DNA from 2 places in the Kitasatospora sp. GP30 genome. Region 1 is predicted to be linked to the other one. Evidence: riboswitches for the same ligand, from Rfam matches in the RefSeq annotation. Region 1 holds a riboswitch; the other holds the start of a gene.

Region 1 (7,502 bases):
GGCGTGCTCGCCGGCGCGCCCGCATGACCGTCAAACACCCGCGGACCTGCTCCGTGAAGCACCTCCAGCCCCAGAGCAGGTCCAACGATGAACGACCGTCAGTTTGTCGGCGGCAGGTACACCCGGTTGCCCTGGGCGGCGACCTCGGCGAACCGCAAGGTCGTGCTGGACGGAGCGCTGAACGGACCCTCAAGCGGACGCGCCATCTCAGGCCGCCCCGGTACCGCCGCCTGTCGGTGCGTCCTGCGGCGGCGGACCGTCCTCGACTGTCGCCAGAAGCGCGTCCACCAGCGGGCCTACTCCTCAGGAACGCCCAGCCCCGCTGCCTGGGAGAGTAGTTGCCGCGTGAGACCAACTCCCGCCCCGAACCTCGATCTCGCGCATAGCGATGCCGCCTCCCCGGCTGCCCCCGCGCAGCGATTCAACCACCAACTACCCACAACAGGAGAGACTTTGAGAGCTTTCGCAAGGAGCAGGTCGCGCCAGGGGCAAACGGGGCAGCCGCGTCGACAACGGCCCGGCGGATCAAGCAGGATCGGCTGACCGAGAGCCGCCGGCCACATCACCCGTAAGTGATGCGGTAGCGTTGCACCTATTACATACTAGGGGGCGGCAGTGCACGACGTCACGGTTGGCGAGCTCGTACGGATGTGGGTTGACGGCTGGATCGTCTCGCGCGGCGCGTCCGATCCGATCGAGCAGCCATGGGGTTGGACGATCGACATGGGGCAGGCCACGCACGTGTCGCGGCATGTGCTGCCCGCTCCCGGCGAGGCAGAGGTGCGCAAGATCGTGGCCGATACGAGTGCGCCGGGGACGTGGCTGAAGCTGTTCGCGGCGGAGGGCGTCGTCCGGCCATGGCTCGGCCCCGGCTGGCAGTTCGACCAGGTCGCATTCCTGATGACCGTGCCGCTCGCCCCCGAGCGGCCCGAAGTTCCGGCCGGCTACACCCTGACCCGCTGGACCCGGGGCGGCGTCACCCGCGTGCTGGTCCGCACCTCCGAGGGGCACTTCGCCGCCCGCGGCCAGGTCGCCCCGACCGGCCGCAGCGCCGTCATCGACCAGATCGAGACCGCCCCGGAACACCGGCGTCGCGGGCTCGGTGGCCTGGTGATGCGAACGTTGCAGGACACTGCCCACGCAGCCGGCGCCACTACCGGCGTGCTCGTCGGCACCCCTGACGGGCAGGCGCTCTACTCCACGCTGGGCTGGACCACCCACTCACCCATGACCAGCGTGTGGTTCGAGCCGTCGGAGAGCTCCTCCTGACGCGCCGAGGCCCCGGCGGGGTGGATGGGTACACCGCCCTTGCACCGTCCTTGCACCGGCCGCACGGAACAGCGAAGCGCCGACCTGAAGGTGGAGATCCCCAGGTCGGCGCTTCAGCTGTCAGTCCGCCAGCGGCAGGTACACCCGGTTGCCCTGGGCCGCGAACTCGGCGGACTTCTCCGCCATGCCCGCCAGCGCCTCGGCGTCGAACTCGGAGCTCACGGCACTGGACCCGTCGCCGTGCTCGTCGCGGATCTTCTGCGAGATCTTCATCGAGCAGAACTTCGGCCCGCACATCGAGCAGAAGTGCGCCGTCTTCGCCGGCTCCGCGGGCAGCGTCTCGTCGTGGAAGGCGCGAGCCGTCTCCGGGTCGAGGGCCAGGTTGAACTGGTCCTCCCAGCGGAACTCGAAGCGGGCGTCGGAGAGGGCGTCGTCCCAGTCGCGCGCGCCGGGGTGGCCCTTGGCGAGGTCGGCGGCGTGGGCGGCGATCTTGTAGGTGATCACGCCGGTCTTGACGTCGTCCCGGTTGGGCAGGCCCAGGTGCTCCTTGGGCGTGACGTAGCAGAGCATCGCGGTGCCCCACCAGGCGATCATCGCGGCGCCGATGCCCGAGGTGATGTGGTCGTAGCCGGGCGCCACGTCGGTGGTGAGCGGGCCCAGGGTGTAGAAGGGGGCCTCGTCGCAGATCTCCTTCTGGAGATCCATGTTCTCCTTGATCTTGTTCATCGCGACGTGGCCCGGGCCCTCGATCATCACCTGGACGTCCTTGGCCCGCGCGATCCGGCCGAGCTCGCCGAGGGTCTGCAGTTCGGCGAACTGGGCCTCGTCGTTGGCGTCGGCGGTCGAGCCGGGGCGCAGGCCGTCACCCAGCGAGAAGGTGACGTCGTAGGCGCGCAGGATGTCGCAGAGTTCCTCGAAGTTGGTATAGAGGAAGTTCTCCTGATGGTGCGCCAGGCACCAGGCGGCCATGATCGAGCCGCCGCGCGAGACGATGCCGGTCTTGCGGCGGGCGGTCAGCGGGACGTAGCGCAGCAGCACGCCGGCGTGCACCGTCATGTAGTCGACGCCCTGCTCGCACTGCTCGATGACGGTGTCCCGGTAGACCTCCCAGCTCAGCTCCTCGGCCCGGCCGTCCACCTTCTCCAGCGCCTGGTAGAGCGGCACGGTGCCGATCGGCACCGGGGAGTTGCGCAGGATCCACTCGCGGGTGGTGTGGATGTTGCGGCCGGTGGAGAGGTCCATGACGGTGTCGGCACCCCAGCGGGTGGCCCAGGTCATCTTCTCCACCTCCTCCTCGATGGAGGAAGTGACCGCCGAGTTGCCGATGTTGGCGTTGATCTTGACCAGGAAGTTGGTGCCGATGATGGCCGGCTCCACCTCCGGGTGGTTGACGTTCACCGGGATCACGGCGCGGCCGCGGGCCAGCTCGTCACGGACGAACTCCGGCTCCAGGCCCTCGCGCAGCGCCACGAACTCCATCTCGGGGGTGATGATCCCGCGCTTGGCGTAGCCGAGCTGGGTCACCGCCACCCCGTCGCGGGCGCGCAGCGGGCGGCGCGGGCGGCCGGGGAAGACCGCGTCCAGGTTGCGCAGGTCGCCACCGCGCGGCGAGGTGTGCTTGATCCCGTCGTCCTCGGGCCGCGCCTCGCGGCCGTCGTACTCCTCGACGTCGCCGCGCTGGCGGATCCAGGAGTCGCGCAGCGCGGGCAGGCCGCGGCGCACGTCGGGCTGGTGGTCGGGGTCGGTGTACGGCCCGGAGGTGTCGTACAGCGGCACGGTGGCGCCGTTGGTGAGGTGCACCTCGCGGTAGGGGACCCGCAGATCGGGGCGGGAGCCCTGGCGGTAGGCCTTGCGCCAGGCCGGGGTGGGGTACCCGGTGGCGGCGCTGCTGACTGCGGTCCGGTCCTCGGTGGTGGCCGGACGTGCGTCATCCAAACTGGTCATCAGACCTTCTACTCCCTACGCCGGCATTACCCGGTCAGGTTCCTGCGGTCGGCGCAGCGGTCGGCCCGTCCGTCGACGGATCGTTCAGCGCCCTCTCAGCCCGGTGCTCCGAGCTCCCGTTCGGCAGGCGGAAGTGCCTGCCTGAAGACCTCACCACGGTAACGGGCGCTCCGGCGGAGCGTCCAGAGGGGGTGCGGTCGGCGAGCCGGCGGCCCTGCCCTGGGCAGCCGTCGGTGCCCGGGGGCACACTGGGAGCTCGCCGACGGACGGCGAAGGTGCAGCGACGGGGGGACGCAACGGTGATCGGGTACAGCGGACGGGTCACGGGCAGGGTCGGCGAAGGGCTGGTCGGCGAGGTGATGGTGCACGTACCGGAGCGGGTCGGCACCGAGGCCTTCCTTGCCTACCTGGCGGTGCCGGGCGACCAACTGCCGGTCGGGACACCGGTGGTGGTGGTCGAGTACCAGCCGCCGCGGACCGTCTTCGTGGCCCCGACCACGGGCTGACGCGGCACCGGCCGGCGGGCGCGGTGCAGGGGCAGCGGGTCCGCACTTTGTCACCTCTGAGTGACAACATCGGCGACACGCCGCCCCGGTATTCCCAACCGAATGGATCAAGCGCAGAATCTCCACTCGCCACCGCGTTCCGCGCAATCCTGCACAACCGAGCGCAGCCACGGAGCGGTGTGCCCTGAAGGGGGAAGCAGCCGATGTTGATCGGCATCATCGCGGGGGCCGTCGTCGCCGCCGTCATTCTTCTGATCGTGCTCTTCAAGCTCTGCTGGCGAGTCGCCGAGCCGAACGAGGCACTGATCATCTCGGGCTCCAAGCACCGCACCGAGGGTGTGGGCGAGGGGCTCGGGTTCCGGATCGTCACGGGCCGCGGGACCCTGGTGACCCCGGGCATCCAGACCGTGCGCAAGCTGTCCCTGGACCTCAACGAGGCCGAGCTGGACGTCGAGTGCGTCACTTCGCAGGGCATCCCGGTACGGGTCAAGGGCGTGGTGATATTCAAGGTCGGCGACGACACGGTGTCGATCGCCAACGCCGCGCGGCGCTTCCTGGACCAGCAGAAGCAGATGGGCCAGCGGGTGCACAACGTGTTCGCCGGTCATCTGCGCTCCATCGTCGGCGGATTGACGGTCGAGCAGATGATCCGCGACCGCGAGCGGCTCACCGGTGAGACCCGGGCGGCCTCCGGCACCGAGATGGAGAAGCTCGGCCTGATCATCGACTCGCTGCAGATCCAGGAGATCCTGGACCCGACCGGCTACATCAAGAACCTGGCCGCGCCGCACGCCGCCGCCGTGCAGCGGGACGCCCGCATCGCGGCCGCCGAGGCCGACCGGCAGGCCACCGAGGCCGAGCAGGAGGCGTCCGCCCGCAAGGCCGAGGCCACCCGCAACTCCGGCATCCAGCAGGCCGGTTACCAGGCCGAGATGGACACCGCCGCGGCCCGCGCGCTGCAGGCCGGCCCGCTCGCCGAGGCCGCCTCCCGGCAGGAGGTCGTGGTCCAGGAGACCAAGGTCGCCGAGCTGGAGGGTCTGCGCAAGGAGCAGCAGCTGCAGGCCGAGGTCCGCAAGCCGGCCGACGCCCGCGCCTACGAGGTCCGGACCCACGCCGAGGCCGACCGCGACGCCCGGATCTCGTCCGCCCAGGCGCAGGCCAAGGAGACCGAGCTGAAGGCCGGCGCCGAGGCCAACCGGGTCAAGATCGCCGCGCAGGCCGAGGCCGAGGCGACCAAGGCCCGCGGTCTGGCCGCCGCCGAGGCCACCCGGGCGACCGGTCAGGCCGAGGCCGCCGCCTCCGAGGCCAAGGGTCTGGCCGCCGCCGAGGCGGCCCGCGCCCTCGGTCTGGCCGAGGCCGAGGCGATCAAGGCCCGGGCCGCCGCGCTGGCGGAGAACCAGGAGGCCGTGGTCGCCCAGCAACTCGCCGAGAACTGGCCGGAGATCGTCCGGGCCGGGGCCGACGCCTTCGGCAACGTGGAGCACATGGTGCTGCTCAACGGCGCCGAGGGCATGGGCGAGATGTTCGCCAAGGCGCTCACCATGGGCGGCACCGGTCTCGGGCTGGCCCGCCAGCTGCTCGGCACGATGAACCCGGGCACCGGCGAGGAGGCCAAGGAGGCCAAGCCGGCCAAGCCCGCGTCGCAGTCGATCCCGCTGCAGGACGCGCAGTGAGCTGAACGGCCGTCAGGCACACGGAGAACGCGGCCGCGACCGATCCCTCCCCCCGGAGGGACCGAGCGCGGCCGCGTTCGGCTTCTGACGGGCCGAAACCCGCCTGCGGCGGCTGAGTCAGCGCTGGTAGGCCTCAGCCAGTGCGGCGAAGACCGCCTTCGGCTGCCGGCCGCCCTCGGGCAGCATCGCCACCACCCCGTAACTGGCGAGGTCCAGGTCGTGGGCCGGGTCCTCGGGCCGGTGCGGGGCCTCGAAGTGCGCGAAGGTGAACCAGAACGCCGAGTCGACCCCCGCTTCCTCGAAGTCCGCGAGCAGCTCCCGCAGGTACCGCACCTGCTCCTGCTCGTCCCGGACCAGGGGCTCGGTGATGCGCGCCGGCTCGGTCTCGTGGTCCACGACCGCCCAGCCCATCCCGCCCCGGGCGCCCGCGCCCTGGTAGGCGCAGCACCCGAACTCGGTGACCGCCACCGGCTTGCCGTGCTCGAAGGCACCCGCCAGCAGCTGCCGGAAGTGGTCGGCGTTGCCCGCGTCCCGGTAGGCGTCCACCCCGACGAGGTCGAAGCCCGACCAGTCCGGCTTCTCCCAGACGCCCGAGGCGTAGCTGATCCGGCCGCCGAACTCGGCCCGCACCTTCGGCAGCAGTCCGGCGAAGAAGGCGTTCACCCGGTCCCCGGTGCCGACCAGCGGCGTCCGGTCGGGTGCGGCCAGCGCGGCCATCCGGCCGGCGAAGCTGTCGCCGGGGATGAACCCCTCGGCGAAGAGGCTGAGTTCGCAGCCCAGCACGAGCACCACCTCGGCGCCCGAGCGGCGGATCCGCTCGGCCCGCCGCGCGCAGTCCAGGAAGAACGGGACCAGCTGATCCAGCGTCATGTTGCAGGGGAAGGGCGCGAACCAGACCTCGAGGCCGTGTGCGGCGGCGGACTCGGCCGCGAGCTCGATCCGCTCCGGCAGGCCCCCGGAGATCCGCACCGCCGTGCAGTGCAGCTCCTCGGCGATCACCCGCAGCTCCTCGGCGACCTCGGCGGGGTCGAACCGGGGCCGGGAGAGGTCTCCCATCGGGGCGAACCCGGTGTCGTAGTTGATGCCACGCCCACGTATCGGCTTGCCGGTCATGATGCTCACTCCCCGTTCTTGATCTGCTGGTCCATCAGCTTCTTCATCCGCTCGGTGCACGGGCCGCTGACCATGCTCGCCACCCCGATCGCGCCGATCAGCAGCACGGTCGGCAGCCAGGCCATGGTGGCCAGCGGCAGGGTGTAGGCACCGACCACCCGGGCCGCGCACTCCAGCACCAGGGCCACGCCCCAGACCACCGAGTGGGCCAGCTCACTGCGGCGGAACGCGGCCGAGCCGGCGGTCGCGACCTGCCCGGAACCGGTCCGCAGGGCCTCCCAGGCGGCTTCCCGCGCGGCGTCGCCCTTGGTCAGGAAGGGCCGCAGACCCGCGCTCATCACCGGCCGGCCGCGCACCACCGAGACCAGGATGCCGATCCCGATCGCGCTGCTGACCAGCCCGTCCTTGGCGATCATCAGCCGGGGGTCGCCGGTGATGAAGGTGGTCACCAGGCCCACCACGTTCACCACCAGGATCAGCGGCGCCAGGCCGGCACCGGACCTGCTCCCGGCTCCGGCCCGGCGCGATCGCACCAGCCCGTAGACGGTGCGCACGGCCGGGACCACGCTGGAGATGATCAGGGCCGGGACAATCCCGACCCCGAACGCCCGCGCCGCGTAGTAGGTGCCCAGCGGCACCACGACGTCCACGGCCAGCGGCAGCAGCGCGTCGAGCAGCGGATTGCGGGTCTTGGTGGAGCCGGCCGGCAGTTCTGCGGTGCTCATCTCGGTGGTTCCTTCCCCCGTGCGTCCCTTGACGTGATCAAGAATCGCAGCTGGAACTGACCGGACGTCAGTGCAATCTGTGCGGAGCTCCTCATGACAGCTGTCACACCCCCGGGCAGCGGCTCGTCACAGCCACGGCTCACCACAAACGCCGAGCGCCCGCCCCAACTGGGGGCGGGCGCCTAAGCGGAGGGTGCGGGGAGGGTCAGCCTCGGGCGGCCTTCTTCACCAGGATCACCACCGCCGCCGCGATGCCGACCACCACCAAGGCC
Region 2 (7,502 bases), on a different contig from region 1:
CCCGGCTGGCCGGTGCGTCCGACGAACTGGTCGCCGCCTACGGGGCGTTCGGGCTGCCACTGGGCGAGGCGTTCCAGCTGCGGGACGACCTGCTCGGTGTCTTCGGCGACCCGGCGGTCACCGGCAAGCCCGCCGGCGACGATCTGCGCGAGGGCAAGCGCACCCTGCTGGTGGCGCTGGCGCTGCGCGGCCTGGACCAGGTGGACGCCAAGGAGCTGGACAGCCGGCTGGGCGCCCCCGGGCTGACCGGCGAGGAGATCGCCGAGCTGAGCGCCCTGGTGGCGCGCAGCGGCGCCGCCGAGCAGGTGGAGCAGCGGATCGAGCAGCTGATGGCCGAGTCGCTGGGCGCGCTGGAGGCGGCTCCGCTGGCGGACGAGACGGCCCGGCAGGCGCTGCGGGCGCTGGCCGAGGCCGCCACCGTGCGGCGGTACTGACCAGCCGCCTCCCGGAGAGTGACCTGGCGGGCCGTCAACTATCGTGAACGGCCCGCCAGTTCACAGAAACGTTCAGCCTGCCGCGCGCAGTCGCCGGGCCAGCTCGGCGGCCGCGGCTCCCGGGTCCTCGGCGGCCGTGATCGCGCGGACCACCACCACCCGCCGAGCGCCGGCGGCCAGCACCTGGTCCAGGTTGCCCAGGTCGATCCCGCCGATCGCGAACCACGGCCGGTCACTCCGCTGCCGGGCCGCGTACTCCACCAGGCCCAGCCCGGGGGCCGGGCGGCCCGGCTTGGTCGGGGTCGGCCAGGTCGGGCCGGTGCAGAAGTAGTCCACACCCGGCTCGGCGATCGCGGCGGCCACCTCCGACTCGGCGTGGCAGGACCGGCCGATCAGCATCTCGTCGCCGACGATCGCCCGGGCGGCCGGCACCGGCAGGTCGTCCTGCCCCAGGTGCAGCGCCTGGGGGCGAGCGGCGTGCGCCACATCCGCCCGGTCGTTGACGGCGAGCAGCTTGCCGTGCCGGGCCGCGGCGTCCGCGAACACCTCCAGGGCGGCCAGCTCCTGGCGGGCCTCCAGACCCTTGTCCCGCAACTGAACGATGTCCACGCCGCCGGCCAGCGCCGCGTCCAGGAACTCGGCCAGGTCGCCCTGCTCGCGCCGGGCGTCGGTGCACAGGTAGAGCCGCGCGTCGGCCAGTCGGGCACGCAGGTCCGGGGTCACAGTGAGAGCGCCTGGGCGCGGCGCTTCACCTCGGTCCCGCGGTTCTCGCGCAGCGCCTGGATCGGGCTGCCGGGCAGCGACGGGTCCTCGGTGAAGAGCCACTCGAGGATCTCCTCGTCGTTGAAGCGCCCGTCGCGCAGCACCGTCAGGGTGCCGGCCAGGTGCTTGACCAGGCCGTCGTCCTCGATGAACGCGGCCGGCACCTGCAGCGCGTTGTTGGGGCCGCGGCGGACCGCGATCAGCTTGTGGTCCTTGACCATCTGGCGGACCTCGGTGACCGCCACACCCCAGCGCTCGGAGATGTCGGGCAGGTACAGCCACTCGGGAACGAGCCGCTCAATCATGGATTCCGTCTCACTACTCACGGCACCAGCCTGCCATCTATCCGGCCGCGCTCGCACCAACCCCACACGTCAGGCGGCGATCGCCGCCTTCAGCGGCACCTCGGGGTCGCCCGCCAGTGCGGGGTCGACCGCCACCGCCCGCTCGATCAGCCGCCGCCCCTGCGCCAGGTCGCGCGGCCGGTCCACCGCCAGCAGCGCGGTCGGCACCCCGTCGCGCAGCCAGAGCGCGCTCCAGGACGCCTCGGCGGGCGAGCCGCGCCAGAGCAGCCGGTCGCCCGCCGCGTGCCGGCCGGCGTACTGCACCATCCGCCCGAACTGCTCGGACCAGAAGTACGGCACCGGGTCGTAGGGCGCGTCGCCGCCGAGCAGGCCCGCGGCCACGGCCCGTCCGGAGTGCAGCGCGTGGTCCCAGTGCTGCACGGTGATCCGCTCGCCGAACCGCGCCGACGGGTAGCTCGCGCAGTCGCCGGCCGCCCAGACGCCGGGCAGCGAGGTGCGCAGCCGGTCGTCGGCGAGCACCGCGCCGGCCGCGTCCAGCGCGATTCCGCTGCCGGCCAGCCAGGCGGTGTCGGGGCGGGCGCCGATGCCCACCACCACCTGGTCGGCGGCGAGCTCGGTGCCGTCGGCGAGCCGCACCGCGCCCGGTTCGACGGCGGCCACCGCCGCGCCGAGCCGCAGCTGAACGCCGGCCTCCCGGTACCAGTCGAGCATCGGCTCGGTCAGTGCGGCGGGCAGCGCACCGGGCAGCGGCGTGGTGGCGGCCTCCAGCACGGTCACCTCGCAGCCGAGCTTGCGGGCCGCGGTGGCGGTCTCGGCGCCGATCCAGCCGGCGCCGATCAGCACCAGCCTGGTTCCGGGCCGCAGCACCGCACGCAGTGCCAGCGAATCGTCGATGGTGCGCAGCAGGTGGGCGTCGGCCGCGCCGGGCAGCGACGCGGCCCGGGCGCCGGTGGCGATCACCAGGTGGTCGTAGCCGACCGGTCCGGCGTCGGTGTGCAGGGCTCCGTCGGCCAGTCCGGTGGCGGTGCGGCCGGGCAGCAGCTCCACGCCGAGCTGGTCCCAGTCCAGGTCGAAGGCGGTGGTGTCGGCCTGGCCGAGCAGCACGTCCTTGGAGAGCGGCGGGCGGTCGTAGGGCCGGTGCGGTTCCGCGCCGACCAGGCTGACCGGCCCGCGCCAGCCGCCCTCCCGCAGCGCGATCGCGCACTGCGCCCCCGCCATTCCGGCGCCGACGATCACCACCCGCTCATCCGTCACCGGGCCACTGTAGCGAGCGGGCGGCGCCCGGCCCACGGTCGGCCTTCAGCCCGGCGCTCACCCGGCGTTATGGTGGGGTCATCCTCACGGGAGCCCGGCGCACCGGGCTGAGAGGCGGGCTGCGGCGGCCTGCGACCGTCCGAACCTGATCCGGGTCATTCCGGCGAAGGGAGACATGGTCTTGGCGTGCTCGAAATCCCATGACGACGTCGTGGTGATCGGCGGCGGCATCATCGGTCTCGGCCTGGCCTGGCGCGCGGCCCAGCGCGGCCTGTCGGTCACCGTGGTCGATCCCGCCCCCGGCGGCGGCGCGGCCCGGGTGGCGGCCGGCATGCTGGCCCCGGTCACCGAGCTGCAGTACGGCGAGGAGCCGCTGCTGCACCTCGGGATCGCCTCCAACACCCGCTACGCGGACTTCTGCAAGGAGCTCACCGCGGCCACCGGCCTGGACACCGGCTACCGCGCCACCGGCACCCTGGCGGTCGCGCTGGACGCCGACGACAAGGCCGAGCTGAGCGAGCTGCACGCCTTCCACCAGCGGCTCGGCCTGGACTCGCGCTGGCTGACCGGCCGGGAGGCCCGCAAGCTCGAACCGATGCTGGCCCCCGGCGTGCGCGGCGGCCTGCACGTGGCCGACGACCACCAGGTGGACGGGCGGCGCCTGTCGACCGCGCTGCTGCGCGCCTGCGAGCTGGCCGGCGTCACCCTGCACCGGGCTGAAGCGGTGGAACTGCTGGTCGAGGGCGACCGGGCGCACGGCGTCCGGTTGAGCACCGGCGAGCGGGTGACCGGCGAACAGCTGGTGCTGGCGGCCGGCGCGCGCAGCCACCAGCTGCCCGGCCTGCCCGACGGCGTGCTGCCCGCGATCCGCCCGGTCAAGGGCCAGATCCTGCGGCTGCGGATCCCGCCCGCCTACGGCCCGTTCCTGTCCCGCAACGTGCGCGCCGTGGTCCGCGGCGGCCACCTGTACCTGGTGCCGCGGGCCGACGGCGAGCTGGTGATCGGCGCCACCGTCGAGGAGCAGGGCTACGACACCACGGTGACCGCCGGCGGTGTCTACGAGCTGCTGCGCGACGCCCACGAGCTGGTCCCCGGGATCACCGAGCTGCCGCTGGTGGAGAGCTCCGCCGGTCTGCGACCCGGCTCCCCGGACAACGCCCCGCTGCTCGGCCCCACCGCGCTGCCCGGCCTGGTGGCCGCCACCGGCCACTACCGCAACGGCGTGCTGCTCGCCCCGGTGACCGCCGACCTGATCGCCGAGTACCTGGCCACCGGCACCGTCCCCGCCCTCGCCGCCCCCTTCTCGCCCAGTCGCTTCGCCAGGAGCCCCCGATGAACCAGATCCCCCTGACCGTCAACGGCGAGCCGCGCGAGGTCTCCGACCTCGCGACCCTCGCCGAGCTGGTCGCCGAGCTGAGCACGGCCCCCACCGGGGTGGCCGCCGCCGTCAACGAGACGGTGGTGCCGCGCGGCGCCTGGCCCGGTACCCGGCTGGCCGCCGGGGACCGGGTGGAGATCCTCACCGCCGTGCAGGGAGGCTGACGACATGGCCGACACTGCGCTTGTCACGCTGGAAGACGGTCTGATCATCGGTGACACCACCTTCAGCTCCCGGCTGATCATGGGCACCGGCGGCGCGCCCAGTCTGGAGGTGCTGGAGCAGGCGCTGATCGTCTCCGGCACCGAGCTGACCACGGTGGCGATGCGCCGGGTGAACGCCGACACCCAGGGCTCGGTGCTGGACGTCCTGGTCCGCAACGGCATCCGGGTGCTGCCCAACACGGCCGGCTGCTTCACCGCCGGGGAGGCCGTGCTGACCGCCCGGCTGGCCCGCGAGGCGCTCGGCACCGACTGGGTGAAGCTGGAGGTGATCGCCGACGAGCGGACCCTGCTGCCCGACCCGATCGAGCTGCTGGACGCCGCCGAGACCCTGGTGGACGACGGCTTCACGGTGCTGCCGTACACCAATGACGACCCGGTGCTGGCCCGCAAGCTGGAGGACGTGGGCTGTGCGGCGATCATGCCGCTGGGCTCGCCGATCGGCTCCGGCCTCGGCATCCGCAATCCGCACAACTTCCAGCTGATCGTGGAGGGCGCCGGGGTGCCGGTGATCCTGGACGCCGGTGCGGGCACCGCCTCCGACGTGGCGCTGGCCATGGAGCTGGGCTGCTCGGCGGTGATGCTGGCGTCCGCGGTCACCCGGGCGCAGCAGCCGGTGCTGATGGCGGAGGGAATGCGCCGGGCCGTCGAGGCCGGGCGGCTCGCCCACCGGGCCGGGCGGATCCCGCGCAGGTTCCACGCGGAGGCCTCCTCGGCGATGGCCGGGCGCGCCGACCTGGACCACCGGGAGCGGCCGGCGTTCTGACGACGGGTCGGGGCGGCCGGGGCGCGGCCGTACCGAACGATGACGTCAGGGTCACCCAACCGTGCCCTGGCCGCCCCTAGACTCCTCGGGTGGACATGACGCTGAACGATTCCTTGATCGGATCGCTCCTCGACGGCCGGTACCGGGTCGAGGAGCGAATCGCGGTGGGCGGCATGGCCACGGTCTACAAGGGCACCGACACCCGGCTGGACCGGGTGGTGGCGCTCAAGGTGATGCACCCGCAGTTCGCGGGGGATCCGGCGTTCGCCGAGCGGTTCATCCGCGAGGCCAAGGCGGTGGCCCGGCTCTCGCACCCCAATGTGGTCAACGTCTTCGACCAGAGCGCGGACGGCGGCAACGCGTTCCTGGCGATGGAGTACGTGCCGGGCCGCACGCTGCGCGAGGTGCTGGCCGACCGGGGCGCGTTCTCGGTGCGGGCGGCGCTGGACGTGATGGAGCCGGTGCTGGCCGCGCTGGGCGCCGCGCACCGGGCGCACCTGGTGCACCGGGACGTCAAGCCGGAGAACGTGCTGATCACCGACGGCGGCCTGGTCAAGGTGGCCGACTTCGGACTGGTCCGGATGACCACCCAGTCGGAGCCCTCGGACTCCAGCACCACCACGCCCGGCCTCATCATGGGCACGGTCTCCTACCTGGCGCCGGAGCAGATCCAGCCGACCGGCCCGACCGACCAGCGGGTGGACGTCTACGCGGCCGGGATCATGCTCTACGAGCTGCTGACGGGCAGTAAGCCGTATGTCGGCGAGACCCCGATGCAGGTGATCTACCGTCACCTGCAGGAGGACGTACCGCCGCCGTCCCACGCGGTGCCGGGCCTGCCGCCGGAGCTGGACGCGATAGTGGCCGCCGCCACCGCACGGAACCGGGATGCCCGGCCGTGGGACGCGGTCGAGCTGCTGGCCGCGCTGCAGCGGCTGCGCCGGGGCCTGACGCCGGCGCAGCTGGACGCCGAGCCGCCGGCCTCCACCCACCAGGCGCCGCGGTTCGCCGCCACCGAGGCCACCTCGGTGCTGCCCTCCCCCAGCCTCCGGCCGGGGGTACCCCCAGCACCGCCAGCGGCCGAGCACACCGCCGTGCTCACCCCGCAGCGGCCGGGGCCGCCCCCGCTGCTGCCGAAGCGGCCGTACAACGAGCCGCCGCCGGTCCGCAAGCCGATGTCGCCGCGGTCCCGGCGCTCGGTGGTCTGGGGCGGGGTGCTGGCCGCCGTGGTCGCGGTGGTCGCCGTCCTCACCTATCTGCTCTCCGGGGCGGTCTACGCCGTGGTGCCGAGCGTGCTCGGCCAGACCCAGACGCAGGCCGCCGCCACCCTCGGCGGGGCCGGCCTGCGGGGCAGCTTCAGCCAGGCGTACAGCGAGACGGTGCCGACCGGGCAGGCGATCAGCAGCGACCCCGGGGTGGGTCAGAAGATCCGCAAGAGCGACGCGGTGAAGGTCGTGATCTCCAAGGGTCCGGAGCGGATATCCGTGCCGGACGTCACCGGCAAGCCGCTCGACCAGGCCAAGCAAGCGCTCACTCAGGCCCGGCTCACCCCGGGCAGCACCACCGAGGACTACAGCCCGACCGTGCCGCAGGGCTCGGTGATCTCCACCACGCCGGCCGCCGGACAGCAGCTGGCGGTGAACGCGGCGGTCTCGCTGCTGGTCAGCAAGGGCGCCCCGCCGGTGCCGGTGCCGGACGCCACCGGGAAGCCGGTGGACCAGGCGCAGTCGCTGCTCACCGGGGCCGGCTTCAAGGTGGCCCTCGCCGCCGACCAGGCGTACTCGGACACCGCGCCCGCCGGGTCCGTCGCCTCCCAGGACGTCACGGGCACCGCCTCGCCCGGCACCACGGTGACGCTGACGCTGTCCAAGGGCCCGCAGCCGGTGCCGGTGCCCGATGTGAGCGGCATGAGCCAGTCGGACGCCACCAAGGCGCTGGCCGCGGCCGGGTTCAAGGTGAAGACCAGCGGCCTGAACTTCTTCGGGCTGAGCAGCGTCTCCTCGCAGTCCCCGACGGCCGGCACCATGACGCCCAAGGGCAGCACGGTGACCATCATCTTCTGACGTTTGACGTTCGGACGTTCTGACGTCCTGATGTCTGGCGGGACGCGGGGGCGGCCGGCCGTTCAGCTGAGCGGGCCGTCCCCCGGCTCCTCCTGGTAGGTGTAGCGCTGCTCGCGCCAGGGGTCGGCCAGGTTGTGGTAGCCGCGCTCCTCCCAGAAGCCGCGCCGGTCGGCCGTCATGTACTCCACGGCCCGCACCCACTTGGGACCCTTCCAGGCGTACAGCCCGGGGACGATCAGCCGGACCGGGAAACCGTGCTCGGCGGTGAGCGGCTCGCCGTCGTGGTGGGTGGCCAGCAGGGTCCGCGGGTCGGCGAACG

The links. A riboswitch is a leader RNA that binds a small molecule or an ion and turns the genes downstream of it on or off. The one in region 1 is predicted to bind thiamine pyrophosphate.
Region 2: another riboswitch for thiamine pyrophosphate. It lies ahead of thiO (glycine oxidase ThiO); the one in region 1 lies ahead of thiC (phosphomethylpyrimidine synthase ThiC).

Annotation. Positions count from the first base shown of each region.
Region 1 covers NZ_JARZAH010000010.1:149,440-156,941, forward strand. Annotated here, with positions in the region: gene P3T35_RS17815 (CBS domain-containing protein) at 1-27, shown strand, start outside; gene P3T35_RS17820 (GNAT family N-acetyltransferase) at 616-1,269, shown strand; gene thiC (phosphomethylpyrimidine synthase ThiC) at 1,390-3,213, opposite strand; TPP riboswitch at 3,209-3,343, opposite strand; gene P3T35_RS17830 (hypothetical protein) at 3,513-3,719, shown strand; gene P3T35_RS17835 (flotillin family protein) at 3,923-5,392, shown strand; gene P3T35_RS17840 (hypothetical protein) at 5,510-6,505, opposite strand; gene P3T35_RS17845 (VC0807 family protein) at 6,511-7,230, opposite strand; gene P3T35_RS17850 (DUF5326 family protein) at 7,436-7,502, opposite strand, start outside.
Region 2 covers NZ_JARZAH010000002.1:490,638-498,139, reverse strand. Annotated here, with positions in the region: gene P3T35_RS05595 (polyprenyl synthetase family protein) at 1-434, shown strand, start outside; gene thiE (thiamine phosphate synthase) at 507-1,157, opposite strand; gene P3T35_RS05585 (Rv2175c family DNA-binding protein) at 1,154-1,501, opposite strand; gene P3T35_RS05580 (FAD-dependent oxidoreductase) at 1,571-2,719, opposite strand; TPP riboswitch at 2,832-2,944, shown strand; gene thiO (glycine oxidase ThiO) at 2,937-4,091, shown strand; gene thiS (sulfur carrier protein ThiS) at 4,088-4,297, shown strand; gene P3T35_RS05565 (thiazole synthase) at 4,302-5,120, shown strand; gene pknB (Stk1 family PASTA domain-containing Ser/Thr kinase) at 5,216-7,183, shown strand; gene P3T35_RS05555 (sulfite oxidase-like oxidoreductase) at 7,246-7,502, opposite strand, start outside.